DNA from 3 places in the Gordonia terrae genome. Region 2 is predicted to be linked to each of the others. Evidence: riboswitches for the same ligand, from Rfam matches in the RefSeq annotation. Region 2 holds a riboswitch; each other region holds the start of a gene.

Region 1 (7,388 bases), 630 kb from region 2:
GCGCCGGGCCTCGTCGTGCAGCACTGCTCGCAGATCCTTCTCGAGCGCAACGAATTCCGGTGAGGTGAGGACCGCGAGTTCCCGCGGCCGCGGGAGCTCGACGCGCGCTTGGCGGACGACGGTCGCCGGTCGGGCGGACAACGCGATGACCCGGTCCGAGAGGTAGATGGCCTCACGGATGTCGTGGGTGATCATCAGCACCGTCCACCGGTAGCGTTGCCAGACCGACTGCAGCCACGACTGCATCTCCGTCCGGGTCAACGAGTCCAGGGCGCCGAACGGTTCGTCGAGCAGCAGCAGATCGCGGTTCTGCACGACCGTGCGGAGCAGGGCGGCCCGCTGTCGCATCCCCCCGGACAGCTGAGACGGGCGCGCGTCCTCGAACCCGGACAACCCGAAGGTGGGGAAGAGCTCCGCCGCCCGGCGACGGGCATCGGCTGCCGGCACACCCTGTACCTGCAGGCCGAGGATCGTGTTGTCGAGGATCGTGCGCCAGGGGAACAGCAGATCCTTCTGCGGCATGTACGCGCAGTGTCCGGCGATCGCGGCGTCGCCGCCGACGGTGACGCTGCCGGAGTCGGGTACGTCGAGCCCGGCGAGCATGCTGAAGATGGTGCTCTTGCCGCAGCCACTCGGTCCGATGACGGAGACGAACTCGCCGGGCTCCGCCGTGAACGAGACCGCGTCGAGCACGTGACGCGGAGGTTGCTCGCGGCCGCTCCGGGGGAAGGATTTCGTCAGCCGGTCCACGACGAGCCGGCGAGCGTCGTCGGTCATGAGGGCTCGGTCTTCTCGGCGCGAGCCCACGGCACGACGACGCGTTCGATTGCGAATGTCAGCAGATACAGCCCGACGCTGATGACGGCCGTCACCAGCACGGCCGCGAGCACGAGGTCGGTGCGGAACGAGTTCTTCTGGAGGCTCATGTAGATGCCGAGCCCCTGGCTGGCGCCGACGTACTCGGCGAACACGGCACCCACCACCGCGTAGGTGATGCCGATCCGCAGCGCCGTGAAGAACCGGGGGAGCGCGGACGGCAGGCGCACGTAGCGGAAGATCTGCCGGCGGGTGGCGCCCATGCTCCGCAGGAGTGCGCCGGCCTCGCGATCGGCGGCCGCGAACCCCTCGATCAACCCGATCGCCATCGGGAAGAAGGTGACAAGGGCGATGACGAGGACCTTCGGGAGCACGCCGAAGCCGAACCAGATGATCATCAGCGGGGCGATCGCGATGATCGGCAATGTCTGCGACGCGACGAACAGGGGCACGAAGGCTCGCCGCAGGGTGGGGGAGAAGTCGACGATGATCGCCAGTACCCATGCCAGGACCAGTGACACCGCGAAGCCGATCAGGGTGACCTGAAGCGTCGCCCCGGCGTGCACCCCGATCTCGTCCCGATGCGCCCACCCCTGTGCCGCGACCCGGGACGGCGACGGCAGCAGTTGCGGTCGGACCCCGCTGAGGTCGACATAGACCTGCCAGGCCGCGACGAGTACCACCACCGCCACGATCGCGGGCGCGGCCCGCCGGAGGCCGGTGCTAGCGAGACGCGTCGAGGTAATCATTGGTGAAGTAGGTCGACCAGTCCGGCTCGGTCGTGAGCGCGGACCCGTCCGGACCCGTGAGAAGCCCACTGCGGTAGAGGAACCCGGAGTTCCCGGCCCACTGCTCGAGCGTCTGCCCGCCCACCCGGCCGTTCGCGTCTTTCATGTACTGGGCGGCAAGCATCCGCTGGCTCTCGACGACCAGCTTCTCATCGTTGAACGCGCCCGGATTGGCGGCGATGAGGTCGCGGGCGGCGGCATCCGGGTCATCGGCCGCAGCCTGGTAGCCGCGTTGCAGTGCCCGTACGAACGTCGCCGCACGCTCCGGGTTCTCGTTCAGCCAGTCCTCGTTGGCGTCGACGACGATCGCGTAGGCCTCCGGGAAACCGAAGTCCGTATAGTGGAAATACCTCATCGGCGTTCCGTGGTGCTCGGCCTCGATGCCCTCCCAGGCGAGATACGAGACGGTGAAGTCCGCCTTCCCGGAATAGACGGCCTCGTATGCGGAGGTGCCGAGGGTGACCGAGGTGAATTCACCTGTGCCGCCGTCGTTTCGGATCACCCGCTTGAGTGTCTCCACCTCACCGGGGTCACCGAACCCGGCATAGGTCTTGCCGTCGAGGTCCTTCGGGCTCGTGATGTCGTCGCGGTCGGCGCGGACACCGATACCTGTCGCCCACCGCTGCAGTGGTGCCAGCACGGAGATCGTGTGCGCGCCCGATGCCCGAGAGAAGGTGGACGAACTGTGGGTGCTGATCCCGAATTCGGCGTTCCCCGCGTCCACGACGGTGTCGACGGAGGTGTTGTTGTAGGGCAGGATCTCGACGTCCAGGCCGGACTCGGCGAAGTATCCGCGCTGTTGCGCCACGAAAAGGCCCGTGTGATTGGTGTTCGGGGTCCAGTCGAGCGCGAACCGGATGGTGTTGTCGGAGGCGGTGTCCGACCCGCACGCGGTGGCCGTCGACAACACCGCGACGGTGGCAACGAGGCAGGCCAGGACGCGGCGCACGCGGCCGGTCATGCGGCGGGCCATGCGTAGGGGTTCAGCGCGGTGTCCCAGAACATGAGCTCATACCGGGTGGCGATGGTGAACGCCGCGGACATCGCAGCCTGTTCCGGCGCGCCGGCCGACGCCGCGGCCGCATCCACCAGTTCCCTTGCCCGGGCGGCGGATTCCTGGAACTCCGGGGCGTCGTAGGTGGTCACCCACTGGGCATACGGGTGCTTCGGGTCGGCGGCGAGGACCTCGGCGGCGCTCGCCGCCAGTCCACGGCCGACGTCGGCGTAGATCCAGAAGCAGGGCAGCGCCGCGGCGGCGCCGACCGCGTACGACTCGGTCGCTGCGGTGGCGATCAGGTAGGACACATAGGCCAGGCACGCGGTCGACGGCTCGGGCTCACCCTGCCGCGGCGGCAACTGGCCGCCCCCGAGCAGGTCGCCGTGCAGGGCGACCTCGACGGTGGCCGCCGTCGACGACGAGTCCGCCCAGAACGCCGCGGTCTGCGGATCGGGCGACTTCGACGCCAGGATCGCGAGCGCTTTCGAGTACCCGGCCAGGTACAGCGAGTCCTGCTCCAGGTAGGTGCGGAACACCTCGAGGGGCAGCGTGCCGTCTCCGAGGCGGTGCAGGAATTCGAGATCGTCGATCGACGCTCGCAGAGCTGTCGTCTGTTCCCACAGGTGGTCGGTGAAGCGGCCGGGATCCGGCGTGTGCGCATGCAAAGACATGACATCCCTTCGTCAGCATTACCTGGACAGGTTCTCGGGTCTCATCTCAGCCCCGCAGTCGCGGAGCACCCCGTGTCAGAACGCAACCAGGCTAGCAGAGGGATTCGGGCCTCTACACGACTGCCGGAGCGATACCCAACTTTCCCGCGAGTTTCACGAGATACCCGGTCGCGCGCTCCACCGAGTCGTCGGGCAGGCCGTACAGCACTGTCGTGACACCGATCTCGCGCCACTTCTCGAGTTTCTCGGGAACCGGTCGGAAGTCGAGGACGACGATCTCGGGATCGCCGGTGCGGCCCGCGTCGGCCCAGATCTGCTTGAGCAGCGACACCGAACCCTCGATGTCCTCCTCGCCCGGGGTGGTGATCCAGCCGTCCGCGCTGCGCGCGATCCACTTGAAGTTCTTCTCGTTGCCCGCCGCACCCACCTGGACCGGGATGTGCGCCTGGGTCGACTTGGGCCACGCCCAGCTGGGACCGAATTGCACGAATTCGCCGTCGTATTCGGCTTCTTCCTCCGACCACAGCGTCGACATCGCCTCGAGGTACTCGCGCAGCATGGTGCGCCGGCGCTTCGGCGGCACGTTGTGGTCCGCGAGTTCGTCGAGATTCCAGCCGAATCCGACGCCGAGGGTCACCCGTCCGTTCGAGAGGTGATCGAGGGTCGCGATGGTCTTGGCCAGCGTGATCGGATCCGATTGCACCGGAAGGGCGACCGCCGTGGCCAGACGGATGCGTTCGGTGACCGCGGCGGCGGCGGCCAGCGATGTCCACGGGTCGAGCGTGCGCATGTACCGCTCGTCGGGCAGGGTCTCGTCACCGGTGCGCGGGTGCGCCGCGTCGCGCCTGGTGGGGATGTGCCCGTGTTCGGGAACGTAGTAGGAAGCGAATCCCGCGTCCTCGATGAGTGGGGCGAGGACGTGCGGCTTCAATCCGCGATCACTGGTGAACTGCACTATCCCGAAATCCATGGTGCCCTCCGACGGCGTCGTTCGGCCGCCCGGGGCGGCCGGACGGTTGACTGGACACCAGTCTAGGTGATCGGCGTCACTCAGACCAGAGGAGGACCGGGGCTCGGACGCGGTCAGTGGCGTGGATCGGTGCGGAACCCGGGGAGGATGAAGACCTCGAGGTGTCGTCGGACCTGGGATGCGTCGTCGATGTCGACGGTCTCACCCGGCGACGTACCCAGGCTGATCAGCACGCGGGCAACCCATTCGGACACCTCGCGCAGGTCATGACCCGGATGGATCTCGCCCCGGTGCGCGGCGTGCTCGACGAACGGGAACCAGAACGCGGCGAGGTCGGGGACGAGCTTGACGACGCCCACGCCGGCGCATTCGGCGAACTCGGTCGGTTCGTCGGTGCGCAGCCGCATGAGCAGGGTTCCGGGGTCGTCGTACGCGCCGCGGCCGATCCGCACACCGGCAGTGAGCCGGCCCGCGAAGTCGTCGATCCCGTCGAGTTCGGCGCGTGCGTCCCGCCAGAAGGACTCGGTGAGGCGCACGATGGTGGCACCGATCATGGACGGTTTGTCGGGATAGTGCCGATAGAGCCACGCGCGCGAGACCCCGGCCGTCTCGGCCACCTGCTGCATCGTCGTCGCGCGAATCCCCTTGTCGGCGAGCAGCTTCTCCGTCGCATCGAGTAGGCGGTCCTGGACCGTGGTGGTCGGGGCTTCGGTCACGGACACTCCTGCGGTCACGGTCTGCGCGCATTGCTGCGTACTCGTCGGCGGTTCCGGCGAACGGACGACGGCGTCGTAGACAGTTCGCGGATTCTGTGTACACGATACGTCGCATCGTGTAGACACAAACCAGAATGTGTCTACACGCATGACCGAGACCCATACGACCGAACCAACGACGTGTCCGACGAGGGGGCAGTGTGCCTTTACCAACCACCGCGATCATCGGGGCCGGCATCAGCGGTCTGACCGCAGGCAAGATGCTCACCGATTACGGCGTTCCGTACACATGCTTCGAGAGTTCCGACCGGGTCGGCGGGAACTGGGCGTTCGGCAATCCGAACGGCCACAGCAGCGCATACCGCTCGTTGCACATCGACACCTCCAAGCACCAACTGTCGTTCCGGGACTTCCCGATGCCCGACGAGTACCCGGACTTCCCGCACCACACCCAGGTGAAGGCCTATCTCGACTCGTACGCGGAGGCCTTCGACCTCTACTCGTCGATCGAGTTCACCAACGGCATCGAACACGCGACCCGACTCGACGGCGGCGGCTGGGAACTGCAGACCCAGCAGGGCGAGCGACGCCGGTTCGATCTGCTCGTCGTCGCCAACGGGCACCACTGGGACCCCCGGTGGCCGGACTTCCCGGGCGAGTTCGACGGCATCGAGATGCACGCCCATCACTACATCGACCCGCGCACCCCGCACGACTTCATGGGCAAGCGCATCCTGGTGGTCGGACTCGGCAACAGCGCGGCCGACATCGCCGTCGAGCTGTCGTCGAAGGCACTGGACAACAAGCTGACCCTGTCCACGCGGTCGGGTGCATGGATCGTCCCGAAGTACTTCGGCGGCAAGCCGGCCGACAAGTACTACCGGTCGACGCCGTACCTGCCCACGTCGTGGCAGCGGAAGTTCGTCCAGGTCATGCAACCGGTGACGGCAGGGCGTCCCGAGGACTACGGACTACCGACGCCCAATCACAAGTTCTTCGAAGCGCATCCGACCCAGTCGGTCGAGCTGCCGCTCCGGCTCGGCTCCGGTGATGTCATCCCCAAGCCCAACATCAACCGATTCGACGGCTCGACGGTCCACTTCGACGACGGCACCTCCGACGATTTCGACATCATCATCTACGCAACGGGATACAACATCACCTTCCCGTTCTTCGATCCCGACTTCATCAGCGCCCCGGACAATCGCATCGATCTGTACAAGCGGATGTTCTATCCGGGGATCGACGACCTCGTCTTCGCCGGTTTCGCGCAGGCGGTCCCGACGCTGTTCCCGTTCGTGGAATGTCAGGCCCGTCTGATCGGGGCCTACGCCACGGGGCACTACCGGCTCCCGTCGGTGCCGGAGATGCGGCAGACGATCGAGGCCGACATGCAGTACTACACCGGCCACATGCTCGATCGGCCGCGGCACACCCAGCAGCTCGATCACTATCTGTACGAACACAACATGCGGACCAAGGAGATCCCGGCGGGTATCCGCCGGGCCGAACAGCAGGGGCCGACCGAATGGGCCGGCGTCGCTTCCGAACTGGTCTCGAAGGGAGCCTCGGCATGAACACACCGGACGGTGCGACCACCGTGCGCTTCTCCTCGTCGGACGCCGAGTGCGACGCCTGGTTCTTCCCGGGCGCGGCCGAGTCGCCCTTCGAGGTCGACGGCACACGGCCCGTCGTCGTGATGGCCCATGGCTTCGCCGGGACCAAGGACTCCGGTCTGGGCCCCTACGCCCAGCGCTTCGCCGAGGCGGGCCTGGCGGTGCTGGCGTTCGACTATCGCGGCTTCGGGTTGTCGGGAGGAGAACCACGGCAACAGATCTCGTTGGAACGTCAGGCCGATGACTACCGTGCCGCGATCGTGGCCGCGAAGAAACAGCCGGGCGTCGATCCCGGTCGGATCATCCTGTGGGGTGTCTCGCAGTCCGGTGGCCATGCACTGACCGTGGCCGCGGACCGCGATGACGTTGCCGCGGTCATCTCCGTCATCCCCTTCGTGAACGGGCCGGCCGCCGGCCGGGTCGCCTACGCGCAGAACGGCGGGGCGGCGATCGCGAAGTCGACCGCGACCGCGGTGGCCAGTGCGGTGTCGCGACGCCTCGGACGTGCCCCGAGGATGATGCGAGTCGTGGGGCAACCCGGCGACACCGGCGCCGCGCTGACGGCGCCCGGTTATCAGGAGAGCTACCAGGCGATTGCCGGCCCGTCCTGGCGCAACGAGGTCGACGCCTCGGTCGGCCTGGAGATCGGGGGCTTCCGCGCGGACAAGTATGCGCATCGGGTCTCCGCTCCGGTGCTGTTCCAGATCGCCGACTTCGACTCCGTCGCACCGCCATACGCCGCGTCGAAGACGGCCTTCAAGGCACGCGCCGAGGTGCGGCACTACCCGTGCGACCACTTCGACGTGTTCGCCGG
Region 2 (7,388 bases):
TCGTCGCGGCCGTCGTCACCCACGAGTCACCCGGCGGATGGACCTACACGACCGTGATCGCCGAGACCGATTCGCCGGTCCGCACGGTCGCCAACTTCGAATCCACCGAGCTGCGGTGGGTCGACGAGAAGCGCGTCGACCAGCTGCCGCTGCACCCGGCGTTCGGGCTCGCCTGGCCCACGCTTCGCGAGCGCATCGCGATGCTCGACCCCCAGAGCTGAGTCCCGCTCCCTACCCGTCACACCCTTCGTGACGCGCCCTCCGCAAGCTCCGGGCGCTCCTCAGGGAGCAGGGGTTGCGACATCCAGCAAACGGTTCGCGCCGGCGATCAGGGCGTGGACGTTGGCCTCGTCGCCGCTCGCACCCTCGCCGGCGGCCCACGCCTGGCGGCCGTCGTTCTCGCACAGCAGGAACGTCGTGACCACGCCGTCGACCACCCGCTGATGCAGGCGGACGATCTGAACCGGGGCGCCGACGTCGTGGAGGATCGAGGTCATCGCGCCGACCGGACCGGCGGCGACCGCGCTGCACGACCTGATGCGGTCGGCGATCGCGAGCGTCGCCCGGCACTCGACCAGGTCGCCCGGACACGACACGACCGACCATGATCCGAGCCGGATCGCGCCGCCGCGGGAGTATTCGTCGGTGAATTCCTGCCAGGTCATCCCGGTCGCCTCCTCGTGCATTCCAGGGGGAAGCGGACGTCCGTACCGCTCGGTGAACAGATCGTCACCGCGGCGGTCGCCGCACTCATGCCACGAACAGGATGGATGGGACAGATGAAGTGGGTGCATCTCATTAACCGATTTCGGTCGAAGAACGGATGACCGACTGGAGAGCGCAACCGACCCGCAGCGGGGGGTCGGTCAGATTCAGACCCCGCTGCGGCGGGTTACGAGAACGCTCGTGATGCACAACATGATCGGTCCACCATAGACCCGAGGTATCGACCGGGCAAACGTGTTTGCCCGAGGCCGGCGGTGAGCCGCTACAGCATCCCGGCGAGGTCGCGGGCCGCGGCGGCCGGGTCCGCGGCCGCGGTGATGGCTCGGACGACGACGATCCGCCTGGCCCCGAGCGCGGTCACCTCGCCGACGCGGCCGGCGTCGATGCCGCCGATGGCGAACCACGGCTTCGTCGATTGTGGTGTCCTCGAAAGCATTTCCGAAGTGGCGGAGACGAGGTCGAGGCCGGCGGCGGCGCGGCCGGGTTTGGTGGGCGTGGTCCAGCACGGGCCGACGCAGAAGTAGTCGACGTCCTCGTCGGCGATCGCGGCGGCGGCTTGCTCGGGGTCGTGGGTCGAGGCGCCGATGATCACCCCCGGGCCGATGATCCGGCGGGCCGCCGACGGCGCGAGGTCGCCCTGTCCCACGTGCAGGACATCGGCGCCGGAGAGCGCCGCGATGTCGGCGCGGTCGTTGACCGCCAGCAATGCGCCGTGCGCATCGGCGACGGCCCGCAACCCGGCGAGGATCTCGAGTTCCTCCCCCGCCTCGAGGGTCCCGAACTCGCGTTCGCCCGGTGAGTTCTTGTCACGGAGCTGCACGATGTCGACGCCGCCCGCGAGCGCGGCATCGACGAAGTCGAGGAGGTCGCCGCGTTCGCGCCGGGCGTCGGTGCACAGGTAGAGGCGGGCCGCGGAGAGCCGACGACAACGGTCCGCCGCGCGGCCGGAGTCCGCGGACGCTGACGTGGTGGGGTTCGGGGTCGTCACGCCGACCAGGCTAACCGGACGCCCGAGGCCCGGGCGTAGGGTGGACCGCACGAACACACGGGAGCCCGGATCGGCCGGGCTGAGAGTGCGGACCCATCCGCTGACCGTCGAACCTGATCCGGGTCATTCCGGCGAAGGAAGGTGATTCCAGCGTGAATTCCCCTCAGCAGAAGCCTGCGCACCGCCCGCTCACGGTCGTGGGCGGCGGCGTCATCGGGTTGACGTGCGCGCTCGCCGCGGCCGACGCCGGGTGGCGGGTTCGCGTACTCGACGCCGGCACCGAGGAGCGCGCCTCGTGGGTCGCGGGCGGCATGCTCGGTTCGCTCGGCGAGGGGATCCCCGGCGAGGAGGCATCGCTCGCCCTGTCGGTCGAGTCGGTCCGCCGCTGGCCTGCGCTCGTGAAACGACTCGACGATCCGGCCGTCGTCACCGCCACCGACTCGCTCTTCGTCGCGGCCTCGGCCACCGACATCGAGTATCTGCGGCACCTCGCCGACTTCGTCTGGTCCGGTCAGCCCGGCACTGATGCCGCGCTGCAGCCGGTGACCGGCCGCGACATCCGAACACTGGAACCGTCACTGAGTTCGCGACTCGTCGGTGGCTACCGCGCGATCGGGGAATGGTCGGTGGACAACCGTCGACTGCTCGAGGCTCTGCGCGCCGCGGCCACCAGTGCCGGCGTGGAACTCGTCTCCGCTCGCCTCGAGTCCCTGTCCGATGTCGACGACCTGGGCCCTGACGCGCAGGTCCTGCTCGCCGCCGGACTCGGCACCGCGGCACTGTGGCCGGACGTCGACCTGCACCCGGCCAAGGGGGAGATCCTGCGGCTTCGTCGCACGCGGTGGTCCGTGCCCCCGCCCGACCACGTCGTCCGGGCTCGCCTGCACGGCCGCGCCGTGTACGTGGTCCCGCGCGAGGACGGGGTCGTCGTCGGGGCCACCCAGTACGAGGCGGCGGGGATGGCCGACCGGACGCCGCAGGCCGGTGGGGTCGCCGACCTGCTGGCCGACGCGATCGAGGTGATGCCCGGGCTGCGGACGTATGAGCTGACCGAAGCGGCGGCCGGCCTGCGGCCGTGCACCGCCGACGGGTTGCCGCTCGTCACCCGCGTGGACGCCCGCACGGTCGTGGCGACCGGGCACGGACGCAATGGGATCGTCCTCGCTCCCGGTACCGCGGAGCGGGTCCTGTCGATCCTGGAAGGAGTCGAGGAATGAGTATCACGGTGAACGGCGAGACAGTGGACATCGATGCCGACGCCTCGGTGCGCGATGTGGTCGCCGGACTCGGGTTGCCGGATCGTGGGATCGCGGTCGCGGTGGACGGCGCGGTCGTCCCGCGCGGCCGCTGGGACCGGCACACCATGACCGATGGCGCCGTCGTCGAGATCGTCACGGCGGTGCAGGGTGGCTGACCATCTGACACACGACCCGTTGCGGATCGGCGGCCGCGAGTTCTCGTCTCGGCTCATCACCGGCACCGGGGGGGCGTCGAATCTCGCGACCCTGGAACGCGCACTGGTCGCGTCGGGCACCGAACTCACCACCGTCGCGGTCCGCCGCGTCGACGCCGCCTCCGGCACCGGGGTCTTCGAGCTGCTGCGGAGGCTCGACATCGCGGTCCTGCCGAACACGGCGGGGTGCCACACCACCGCCGAGGCGGTGCTGACCGCGCAGTTGGCGCGCGAGGCGTTCGAGACCGACTGGGTCAAGCTCGAGGTGGTCGCCGACGAGCGCACTCTGATGCCCGACGCCATCGAGCTCGTCGACGCGGCGGCCGCCCTGGTCGCGGACGGCTTCGTCGTCCTGGCCTACACGAATGACGACCCGGTCCTGGCCGCACGACTCGCCGATCTCGGCGTGGCCGCGGTGATGCCCCTCGGTTCGCCCATCGGGACCGGCCTCGGAATCCTCAACCCGCACAACATCGAGATGATCGTCGACGACTGCCGCACCCGCTTCGACGACCCGCTGCCGGTCATCCTCGACGCCGGCATCGGTACCGCGAGCGACGCGGCCCTGGCGATGGAACTCGGTTGCGACGGAGTGCTTCTGGCCACCGCGGTGACCCGCGCGGAGAACCCCGAACAGATGGCGACGGCGATGCGGCATGCGGTGATCGCGGGTCGGCTGGCCGCGCGGGCGGGCCGGATCCCCAAGCGCTTCTGGGCCCACGCGTCCTCGCCCGGCCGGGAGCAGAGCCGACGGTCGCCCGCGACAGGCCGTCCGAATGACGGACCGGGCCGCTCCGGGTTCGACGGCTAAGGTCGAGGCGTGTTGCGGGTAGCGAATCTGACGAAGGACTTCGGCGGTCAACGCGCGGTCGACGACCTCACCTTCGAAGTCGGGCCAGGACGGGTGACCGGCTTCCTGGGGCCCAACGGTGCGGGCAAGTCGACCACGATGCGCATGATGCTCGGTCTCGATCGCCCGACCTCGGGTACGGCCACGATCAACGGTCAGCGCTACCGCGACCTCGACCATCCGCTGCGTCAGGTCGGCGCGCTGCTCGACGCCCGGTGGGTGCACCCGAACCGCAGTGCGCGTTCCCATCTGCGATGGCTGGCGGCGAGCAACCAGATCCCGGTCGCCCGGGTGGACGAGGTGCTCGAGACGGTCGGGCTCACCTCGGTGGCCAAGAAACGCGCGGGCGGCTTCTCGCTCGGCATGTCGCAGCGACTCGGGCTGGCGGGTGCCCTTATCGGCGACCCGCACACGCTGTTGTTCGACGAGCCGGTCAACGGCCTCGATCCGGAGGGGATCGTGTGGATCCGCGGATTCATGCGCAAGCTTGCCGCCGAGGGTCGAACGGTGCTGGTGTCGAGTCATCTGCTCACCGAGATGTCGCTCACCGCAGATCATCTCGTCGTCATCGGGCGGGGGCGGCTGATCGCCGACTGCTCGGTGGGTGAGTTCACCGGACGGGCTCGGCAGTCGGTGCGGGTGCGCGGCCCGCAGCTGGAGCAGTTGCATGCCGCGCTCGCCGCGGCGGGGCTGAACCCCGCACCGGGAGACCCGGATGATCGCGGGCGTCCGGTGATGCGCATACCGGACACCACGACCGATCACGTCGGCGATCTCGCCGCCGCCGCGGGCATCACGTTGCACGAGCTCTCCGCCGAGTCGGCGTCGCTGGAAGAGGTGTTCATGTCGATGACGGCCCACGCTGTCGACTACACCGCCACCGACAATCAGGGGGGAGTGAACCGGTGATCGCCGCGATCAACGCCGAACGGATCAAGCTCGCCAGCACGCGGTCGCCGTACTGGTGCCTCGGTGTCGTCGTCGTGCTGGGTCTGGGCATTGCGGTGCTGCTCGGTGCCGTCGCCGGAACCTCGTACGGAAGTCCCGGCGAGGCCGACACCCTCACCGGCGACTTCCTGATCGGCGTCGACCAGTTCGGGGTCGCGGTTCTGGCGATCATGGCGATCCTGGGTGTCACCACCGAGTATCGTTTCGGCACCATCCGCCCGACCTTCGCCGCGATTCCGCGCCGCCCACGGGTCCTCATCGCGAAGGCGGTGGTGTTCGGCGGACTCTCGTTCGCAGTGGTCGCGATCCTGTGCGTCGTCGCGGTGGTGGTCGCGCAGATGCTGTCCGGTGTCGGGGTCTCACTGACCGGGTCCGAGACCGTCCGACATCTCTGGGGCACGCCGGCTTTCGCGATGCTGTGCGCGCTGATCGGCCTCGCGGTGGGGGCGCTCGTGCGGCATTCGGCGGGCGCGGTGGCGATCATGCTCGTCTGGATGCTGGCCCTCGAGCGCATCGTGTCGGTGCTCCCGCGTGTGGGTGAGCACATCGTGTCGTTCCTGCCGTTCCTCAACGGCTGGAACTTCCTCGCGGGTGGCAGCGACACCTTCCACTGGAACGCCTACGGATCGTTGCTGTACTTCGCGGCGTTCACTTTCGTGCTCCTGGCGGCGGCGGTGGCGGTCACGAACGCCCGGGATGCGTAGTTCGCGTACTTCGATCCGCTGATGTCGAATCCGGGATTCGCTGAGTGCTGGCCACTGCCATCCGGTTGGACCACATTGGTGCTTCGGCGCGGCCCATTGTAGGCACCGGCAGACTAAAATTCGCGGTTATGTCCACGAATTGGCCGCTTGTCGAGCGCGATCGGGAGTTCCGCACGATCCAGGCGGCACTCAGGGGTGAGACGACCGGTTGTGGCGTGGTCCTGACGGGCGACTCCGGCGTCGGCAAGACCACCCTTGCGCGGCATGTCACCGCCGAGTTGCCCACGGGGGTGCGATGGGTCGCGGGTACCGAGTCCGCGCGGTCGATCCCGCTGGGCGTCTTCGCTCATCTCGTCGGCCCGGCGACGTCGAGCGATCCGGTCACCTACCTTGCGGCAGCGCGTGAATCACTGCTCGCCGACGGCGATGTCGTCATCGGTGTCGACGACGCCCACCTCCTGGACGAACTGTCGGCGACGCTCCTGCATCAACTCGCGATCGACCGTGCGGTGCACATCGTGGCGACCGTGCGCAGCGGCGAGACCGTCCCGGATGCGGTGACCTCGCTGTGGAAGGACAACCATCTCACACGGATCACGTTGTCGCCGTTCACCAAAGAACAGAGTGTCGAGCTCATCGAGTCCGTGCTCGGCGGCCAGCTCGAGGAGCACTCCGCGAATCTCATGTGGGAGGCCTCCGGTGGGAACGCACTGTTCCTCCGGCATCTCGTCGACGGCGCCCGGCAGGCCGACACCCTGCGGCAGGTCAACGGTGTGTGGCAACTCCGCGGGCGTGCCGCCATCACCTCGGAGCTCGCGTCGCTGCTCGAGGGCCGGATCGAGCAACTGGACGGTTCGGTCCTGGGCGCGCTGAAGTACTTGAGCCTGTGCGAGCCGCTCGACATCGACGTCCTCGCCGAACTCGCCGGTGAAGAGGCCATCGAGGAGGCCGAGATCGCCGGCTTGGTACGCATCACCCGCGACGGGCGGCGCCTCGATGTCGCGTTCCACCACCCGCTGTTCGGCGAGGTCATCCGACGCCGGCTGGGTCTGGTCTCGTCGCGACGGCTGCGCGGCCGACTCGTCGAGGCGCTGCGGTCGCGTCCCACGAACACTCCGGCCGAACGCATTCGTCTCGCCGACCTCGCGATCGAGAGCGACGTGGAGATCGATCTGTCGCTGGTGCGGACAGCAGCCCGCGACGCACTGAATCTCGCGCAGACACCACTCGGCGAACGCTTTGCGCGCGCGGCACTCGACGAGGGCGGGGGACTCGAGGAGGCCGAGCTGCTCGCGCGGGCGGTCATGTGGCAGGGGCATCCGGATGAGGCGCGGGACATCCTGGCGCGATTCTCGCCGGATGACCTCGACGAGGGCCGGCTGGTGCTGTGGGGCAACTCGATCATCGGCAACACATTCTGGGCGCTCGGTGATGCCGAGCGGGCCGACGAGATACTGCAGCTGCTGACCGAGCGCGTCACCCACCCCGCACTCACGCCGATCGTCACCGGAATCGCCTCGGCATGTGCGCTTTTCGAGAATCGGATCGACGAGGCGATATCGCTGTCCGACTCCGTCCTGGCCGAGTCCAAGGTGCTTCCCTGGGCGGTCGAATGGGCGGTGTTCGGCGGCAGCCTCGCCCGCGCGGTGGCCGGCCGGGGAGCGGAGGTCCGGGCGCTGGCCGAGCACTCACGGGAGGTCGAGGTCGACGGGTTGCTCC
Region 3 (7,388 bases), 1.3 Mb from region 2:
GCCGTGATCCGCGCAGCATCGGACTCACCCAGCGGCGAGGCGGGCGCGAGCAGGTCGACGAACTGCGCGGCGTGCGATTCGGTTGTCAGCGACATGTCCTTCGTTCCTCCGGTCGTGATGCACTCAAGCACCGATGATCATAGGGAAGCTTAGGGCAGCCTAATCAAACAACCCCCCACGGTCGAGAGCGGGCCCACCGTCCCGCATCGACCGGTAAGGTTACCCTATCCTGGCTGTGTTTGAATGAACTCATGCCGACGCACCTCGACCACGTGACCGATCTGCTCGACGGTTTCTCCCCCCACACCGATGCACAGGCCCAGCGATACCGGGACGCGGGTGTGTTCCTCGGCCGCCCGCTGTTCGCGGCCCTCGACGTCGCGGCCGAGCGCTCCCCCGATGCGCCGGCGGTGACCGACGCCTCCGCCGACGGTCCGCGAACGCTCACCTACGCCGAGTTCCGCGCCGCCACCCTGCGCCGGGCCGCCGGTTTCGTCGACGCCGGTCTGCGGCCCGCCCAACGGGTCGTCCTGCAGCTCAACAACTCCCTCGACTTCGCCGTGACCCTGTTCGGCCTCCTACGCGCGGGTGTCGTGCCGGTGATGACACTGCCGGCGCATCGGATCACCGAGATCGCCCATCTCGCGACCGGCTCGGGGGCGGTCGCCTACATCGGTGAGGACGACCGCCGGGGGTTCGACTTCCGCGACCTCGCGGCCGAACTGCAGTCGCGGGTGCCCGACGTCGCGCAGGTCTTCATCTCCGGCGATCCCGGCCGGTTCGCGGCGCTGCCCGACGCCGACCCCGCCGCGACCGCGCTCCCCGACGGCCCCGACCCCGGCCTGCCTGCGCTGTTCCTGGTCTCGGGGGGAACCACCGGCCTGCCGAAACTGATCGCCCGCACCCACGACGACTATGACCTCAACGCGCGACTGTCGGCGGGCATCGCCGGCCTAACCGCCGACGACACCTACCTCGTCGCGCTGCCCGCAGCACACAACTTCCCGTTGAGCTGCCCGGGCATCCTCGGCGTGGTCGGCGTCGGCGGGCACATCGTCTTCGCCGACAACCCCAGCCCGGACAACACCTTCGACCTGATCGAGCGACACCGCATCACGGTGACCTCGCTCGTCCCCGCCCTCGCGCAACTCTGGTGCGCGGCGACCGAGTGGGAACCCGCCGACATCAGCTCGCTGCGCCTGCTGCAGGTCGGCGGCGCCAAGTTGGCCCAGCCCGACGCCGTCGCCCTCGACGCCGCACTCGGCCCCGTCGCGCAGCAGGTGTTCGGGATGGCCGAGGGTCTGATCTGCTACACCCGTCTCGATGAACCGCGCGAGCTTGTTCACCAGGTGCAGGGTTCGCCGATGTCGGAGCTCGACGAGGTGCGCGTGGTCGACGAGGACGGCGACGACGTCCCCGATGGCACGGAAGGTGAACTCCTGGTGCGTGGGCCGTACACGATCCGCGGTTACTACCGGGCCGCAGCCCACAACGAGAAGTCCTTCACGCCGGACGGTTTCTATCGCTCCGGCGACAAGGTGACGAGGCTGCCGTCGGGCCACCTCGCGGTGACCGGCCGCATCAAGGACACCATCGTCCGAGCCGGCGAGAACGTCGCTGCCGACGACGTCGAGGAGAACCTCCTCGCCCACGACTCGGTCCGACAGGTGGCGGTGGTCGGCCTACCCGACGACGCACTCGGGGAGAAGATCTGCGCCGCCGTGGTGCTCTCGCATGAGCACCCCCCGGCCCAGCCGCTGGAGCTCGCGACCATCCGCACGTTCCTCGCCGAGCGCGGACTCGCCTCGTTCAAACTGCCCGACGCGGTGCGGATCGTGACCACCCTCCCGGTGACCGCGGTCGGCAAGATCGACAAGAAGGTGCTGCGCGAGACCCTGCTCGCCGACTGAGCCGGCGCACCCCTCACACCGGAGCGAGGGTGACGATCCCGGGATGGCTGTCGAGGTAGCGCTTGGTGAACGTGCACACCGGACGCAGCCGGGCGCCCTGTTCGCGGGTGTAGTGCACGACGGTGCGGGTGAGCCGGGTGGCGAGACCGTGTCCGCTGTACTCGTCGTAGAGCACGGTGTGCAGCACGGTGATGGTCGTCTGACCGTCGGCCGTCTCGGTCGTGTAGCCGAGAACGCCGACCAGATCGCCGGCCACCCAGAGTTCGAATCGGTCGCGGTCGGGGTTGTGTACCACCTGCGAGATCTGTTGCAGAATCGACTTCGCCGACTGTGGTGGTCGCTGACGATGCTTGCGGAGCACCCGACCCTCCTCACCTCGTGATCACGGACATCGGACCACCGGCGCGCGCCGCCCTGACTCGACATGACACCCGCCTGTGATCCGGGTCACACGGTACCTTACGGAACCGTAACTGCCGACCCCATGGCTCGTTTGTCGCATATCGATACGGTTCGCCGCACCCTGCCCGCCCGTCTCGTCGGGCGATGTAGGGTTGCGGACGCACGACAACTACACACCGCGGGGGCTCTCACGATGACCGAGGGCTGAGATGGCGACGGGCGGTCGCCGACCGCTCGAACCTGTCCGGGTAATGCCGGCGTAGGGAGTTGAGCCATGGGTACACCTGTATCCGCCACATACGACAGCAGCGCACCCGCCGATTCCGGATCCCTGTCCCTCGAGACGGTTGGCGAGAAGTGATGCGCACAGTCGACGCAGAACAACGCACAGTCGACGGACATCGACGCACGCTCGACGAGGGTTTCGTGGAACTCCCTGTTGCACAGCCCGGTTCTGCTCCCGTTCGGGTCCTGACCATCGCCGGATCGGATTCGGGCGGTGGTGCGGGAATCCAGGCCGACATGCGCACCTTCGCCCTGCTCGGGGTGCACGGGTGTGTCGCGGTGACTGCGGTGACCGTCCAGAACTCGCTGGGTGTCAGCGGTTTCGAAGAGATCTCCCCGCAGACCGTGGCGGCGCAGATCGACTCCGTCGCCGGTGACATCGGTGTCGCCGCGGCGAAGACCGGCATGCTCGCGTCGGCACCGATCATCGAGGCCATCGTCGAGCAGTGCGGCGCGAGCGGCATCGGCCGCGATGCATCCGTCCCGCTGGTGGTCGACCCGGTGTGCGCATCGATGCACGGAAACCAGCTGCTCGCCGACTCCGCGCTCGACACGTTGCGTCACAAGCTGTTCCCCCTCGCCACGGTCGTGACACCCAATCTGGACGAGGTCCGCTTGATCACCGGGATCGAGGTCACCGACGCCGATTCGCAGCGCGATGCCGCCAGGGCACTGCTCGATCTCGGGCCGCGGTGGGCCCTGGTCAAGGGCGGGCACCTGCGGACGTCGGATCGGTCCCCGGACCTGCTCTACGACGGTGACCAGTTCATCGAACTCAGTCATGAGCGGATCGACACCCCGCATGACCACGGCGCGGGCGACACCCTCGCCGCGGCGATCGCGAGCGCCCTCGCACACGGCTACCCGGTCCCCGAGGCGGTCGGCTTCGGAAAGGGTTGGGTCACGCGCTGCCTGGCCGCCGCCTATCCGCTGGGTGCCGGCCACGGCCCGGTCAATCCGTTGTGGCGACTGAGCGCGGGGCCCGCGGACTAGCCGACCGTCCGGTCGCTCCCGTCATTTCTCCCAGCCGATGTCCTCGATCGGGCCGATGTAGAACTGACCCGCCCCGTAGTTCGCCAGCCCTTCCTTCACCGCCACCATGGCGGGACCGTTGAACAGTGGCAGGTTCGAGAACTGCTGGAACGCCTCGTGTTCGACCCGGTTCCCGGCGGCTATCTGTGCTGTCGGGTCCCCGATCTGCGACATGGCCTCGATCTGCGCGTCCAGCTCGGGTGTCCCCGCGCCCGCGGGGTTGAACTGCGAGTCGCTGCACCAGACCTGACAGAAATAGGCCATCCCGAACGGATCGCTCGAGGAGAAGCCCATCATGAACAGGTCGAACTCCTTGTTCACCACGACCTTCGAGAAGTCCGATGACGGTCGTTGGGTCACGACGAGGTCGATGCCGACCTTGCCCAGGATCGCCTGCAGGGCGCGTGACAGGTTGGCGCTGGTGGTGTCGTCGCCGACATTCGGCAGTGTCAGTGACAGCCGCGCTCCGTCCTGGGTCCGGATGCCGTCGTCCCCGATGCGCCACCCCGCCTGGTCGAGCAGACCCGAGGCGCGATCCGGGTCGTAGGAGACCACACCGGCCAGGTTGTCCCGATAGCCGGGTTGGAACGGATACAGCGACAGCGATCCGGGAAGTTCCTCGGTGTAGTTGAGACCGGTGAACCGGATGCGCGCCAGTGTTTCTCGGTCGATCGCCGTCATCACCGCCTCGCGCACGGTCCGATCGGCGAGGATCGGGGCGTCCAGGTTGAGCGCGAGCAGGGCCTGCTGAGGCGAGGCAGCCGTCCGGATGTCGATGCCGTTCATGGTCAGCACGCGGGCACGGGCATCCTTCGCCGCCACTCCGGCGACGTCGATCTCACCGTTCTGGAAGGCGTTGAGTGCGGCCTGCGACTCGAGCTGCCGGAACACCCGCCGGTCGAGTTTGCCCGGCTTGCCCCACCATTTCGGATTGCGCTCGAACACAACCGTTCCCGCGTTCGGATCGTAGGACGCGATCGTGTACGGCCCGGCTCCCCATTCGGGGTGCGGGTTCGTGACGTATCCCTTGTTGTAGGTGTCCGGGGAAGTCGCCTTCGGATGAAGCACCAGATTGAACAGACCGTCCGGCCACGCATACACGCCGTCGAACCGCACGACCGCCTGCCGGTCGTCGATCCCCCGGGTGACCGAGCCGATCTGGCTGTACCCGTCGGTCGAACTCACGATGTATCGGTCGTCGATTCCCCTACTGGTCCGCCAGGTCTCGACGAAGGCCCGATAGTCGATGGGCGTCCCGTCGTTGAAGAACGCCCGCGGATTGATGGTGTAGGTGACCACGGTGTCGCCGTCGACGGTCTCGGTGCGGACATCGGTGAGGTAGTCGGGGTTGGGCGAATACTCGCCGTCCGGTGAGAAGTAGGCCAGATTCGGGTTGTACCACCGCCACAGCGCCAGGGTGTAGGCCGAAGCGTCGGCGTGGAAGGTGTTCCACTGGGCGGACACCTCGGTGATGGCGGTCGTGAGACTGCCCCCGTCGCGGAGGTTCTCGCGCGGCTGCGGATTCAGCGACGCGCCGTCGGTGGTCACCGCTGACGTGTCGAGCGCGGCACCGCATCCCGCGACGGACCCGACCGCGATCACCACCACCGACAGCAGGATCCAGAAGTGTCTCACGTCGATCCCCCCGGGCCGGGGTCGAGCTCCACGAAGTGGCAGGCCGCTCGGTGATCGGTGTGCGGATCCTGCTCGGTCGTCCGCAATCGGGGGACGACCGAGCGGCAGCGTTCGCGTCGCGCGTCGTCGAGGTCCCGGTGCAACGGGCAGCGGGCGGCGAAGCTGCACCCGACGATGTCCTCGGTGGGACTGGGTTGTTCGCCCCTCAGCACGATCGGCCGACGCTCGCGTTCGATTCGCGGGTCGGGGATCGGGACCGCCGACAGCAGGGCCCGTGTGTAGGGGTGCAACGGCCGGGTGAAGACGCGTTCGGTCGGCCCCTCTTCGGCGATCGCCCCGAGATACATCACCGCGATCCGGTCCGCTAGCTGGCGCACCACCGACAGGTCGTGCGCGACGACGAGGTAGGCGACGTCACCGTCGGACTGCAACCGCCGGATGAGGTTGACGATGTCGGCCTGCACGGAGACGTCCAGCGCGGACAGCGGTTCGTCGAGGATGATCAGTTCCGGATCGGTGGCCAGGGCCCGGGCGATGGCCAGTCGCTGTTTCTGCCCGCCCGAGAACGCGGCCGGGAACCGGTCGGCGTGGACGGGGTCGAGGCCCACCCGAAGCATGAGATCGGTGACGGCGCGCTCGGTCTCGGCCTTCGGGTGGCCGAGCGCTCGGAGTGGTTCGGCGACGATGTCGAAGGCGGTGAAGCGCGGATCGAGAGCGTCCGAGGGGTCTTGGAAGACGATCGACACCTTCTGGCGGAGCGCTCGTGCGGCACGCGAGCGGACCGATGCCGGGTCGACGCCGCCGATGCGGATCACGCCGGCCGGCTGGGCGAAGTTCATGATCTCGAGCAGGGTCGTGGACTTCCCGCTTCCCGATTCGCCGACGATCGCCAACGACTCACCGCGTCGTACATCGAAGGAGATGCCGTCGACCGCGCGGACCGAACCGACGCGGCGCCGAAGCAGGCCGCTGGTGAGCGGAAAGACCTTGACCATCCGTTCGACCTCGAGAACTGTTGCTGACGAACGATCTTCGTCGCCTCGAGGGGCCGGCGCACCGAACCCCGGCGTGTCGAACACCGGTCCGTCGAACACCGGGGTTCCGCCGAGCCGCCCGTCCGCTCCGATCTCGTCGGCACGGATGCAGGCGGCGCTGTGCACGGGAGCCATGTCGTCCTCGACACCCTCGCCGCCCCCCACGAGTGGTCGCAGTTCCGGTTCGGCGCGCAGACAGTCGTCGACCGCGAGTGGACATCTCGGTGCGAACGGGCAGGCGTCGTCGAGATCGATGAGAGCCGGTGGCGCACCCGGGATCGGGGTGAGCGTGTCGGTTCGGCGGTCGACCCGCGGAACCGCGCCCAGCAGACCGATCGTGTACGGCATCCGCGGACGGACGAATATCGGTTCGACATCCGCGGTTTCGACCGCCCGACCGGCGTACATCACCACGACGTCGTCGGCGGTGCCGGCGACCACCCCCAGATCGTGGGTGATCAGCAGCATGGCGGCACCGGTCTCCCGCTGCGCGGTGCGCAGGACCTCGAGGATCTGCGCCTGGATCGTGACGTCGAGTGCGGTGGTCGGTTCGTCGGCGATGATCACGGCGGGATCGTTGGCGATGGCCATCGCGATCATCACCCGTTGCCTCATCCCGCCGGACAATTCGTGCGGAAAGGACCGGGCACGCCGCGCCGGATCCGGGATGCCCACGAGATCGAGCAACTCGACCGCTCGTGCCCACGCCTGCTTGCCGGAGAGCTGCCGGTGAGCGCGCAGGGCCTCGGAGATCTGGGCGCCGACGGTGAACACCGGCGTGAGCGATGACAGCGGGTCCTGGAACACCATGGCGATCTCCGAACCCCGGATCGCCGAGAAATCCCGATCCGGCAGGCCCACCAGTTCCCGGCCGCGCAGGGTCACCGAACCCGAGACCCGCGCGGCATCGGGCAGTAATCCGAGAACGGCCAACGCCGACACCGACTTTCCCGAACCCGATTCGCCCACGAGCGCCGTCGTCCGACCGGATCGGAGATCGAGGTCGAGGCCGCGGACCGCGTTCAGTGCGCCGGCCTCGGTGTCGAAGTCCACCCGCAGATCGCGGACCTCGATGACCGCCGGCTGCACG

What was found. A riboswitch is a leader RNA that binds a small molecule or an ion and turns the genes downstream of it on or off. The one in region 2 is predicted to bind thiamine pyrophosphate.
Region 1: linked by a shared signal. The riboswitch ahead of BCM27_RS19980 (TenA family protein) and the one ahead of thiO (glycine oxidase ThiO) in region 2 are both predicted to bind thiamine pyrophosphate.
Region 3: linked by a shared signal. The riboswitch ahead of thiD (bifunctional hydroxymethylpyrimidine kinase/phosphomethylpyrimidine kinase) and the one ahead of thiO (glycine oxidase ThiO) in region 2 are both predicted to bind thiamine pyrophosphate.

Annotation. Positions count from the first base shown of each region.
Region 1 covers NZ_CP016594.1:4,492,900-4,500,287, reverse strand. The annotation lists gene BCM27_RS19995 (ABC transporter ATP-binding protein) at 1-777, opposite strand, end outside; gene BCM27_RS19990 (ABC transporter permease) at 774-1,565, opposite strand; gene BCM27_RS19985 (ABC transporter substrate-binding protein) at 1,540-2,577, opposite strand; gene BCM27_RS19980 (TenA family protein) at 2,562-3,272, opposite strand; TPP riboswitch at 3,260-3,355, opposite strand; gene BCM27_RS19975 (LLM class F420-dependent oxidoreductase) at 3,385-4,242, opposite strand; gene BCM27_RS19970 (TetR/AcrR family transcriptional regulator) at 4,356-4,964, opposite strand; gene BCM27_RS19965 (flavin-containing monooxygenase) at 5,159-6,535, shown strand; gene BCM27_RS19960 (alpha/beta hydrolase) at 6,532-7,388, shown strand, end outside.
Region 2 covers NZ_CP016594.1:5,126,662-5,134,049, reverse strand. The annotation lists gene BCM27_RS22750 (NUDIX hydrolase) at 1-221, shown strand, start outside; gene BCM27_RS22745 (hypothetical protein) at 282-665, opposite strand; gene thiE (thiamine phosphate synthase) at 989-1,714, opposite strand; TPP riboswitch at 1,762-1,872, shown strand; gene thiO (glycine oxidase ThiO) at 1,867-2,931, shown strand; gene thiS (sulfur carrier protein ThiS) at 2,928-3,128, shown strand; gene thiG (thiazole synthase) at 3,121-3,978, shown strand; gene BCM27_RS22720 (ABC transporter ATP-binding protein) at 3,988-4,926, shown strand; gene BCM27_RS22715 (ABC transporter permease) at 4,923-5,669, shown strand; gene BCM27_RS22710 (helix-turn-helix transcriptional regulator) at 5,798-7,388, shown strand, end outside.
Region 3 covers NZ_CP016594.1:699,041-706,428, reverse strand. The annotation lists gene BCM27_RS03295 (salicylate synthase) at 1-95, opposite strand, end outside; gene BCM27_RS03290 ((2,3-dihydroxybenzoyl)adenylate synthase) at 252-1,910, shown strand; gene BCM27_RS03285 (GNAT family N-acetyltransferase) at 1,924-2,271, opposite strand; TPP riboswitch at 2,481-2,595, shown strand; gene thiD (bifunctional hydroxymethylpyrimidine kinase/phosphomethylpyrimidine kinase) at 2,673-3,590, shown strand; gene BCM27_RS03275 (ABC transporter family substrate-binding protein) at 3,612-5,264, opposite strand; gene BCM27_RS03270 (dipeptide ABC transporter ATP-binding protein) at 5,261-7,388, opposite strand, start outside.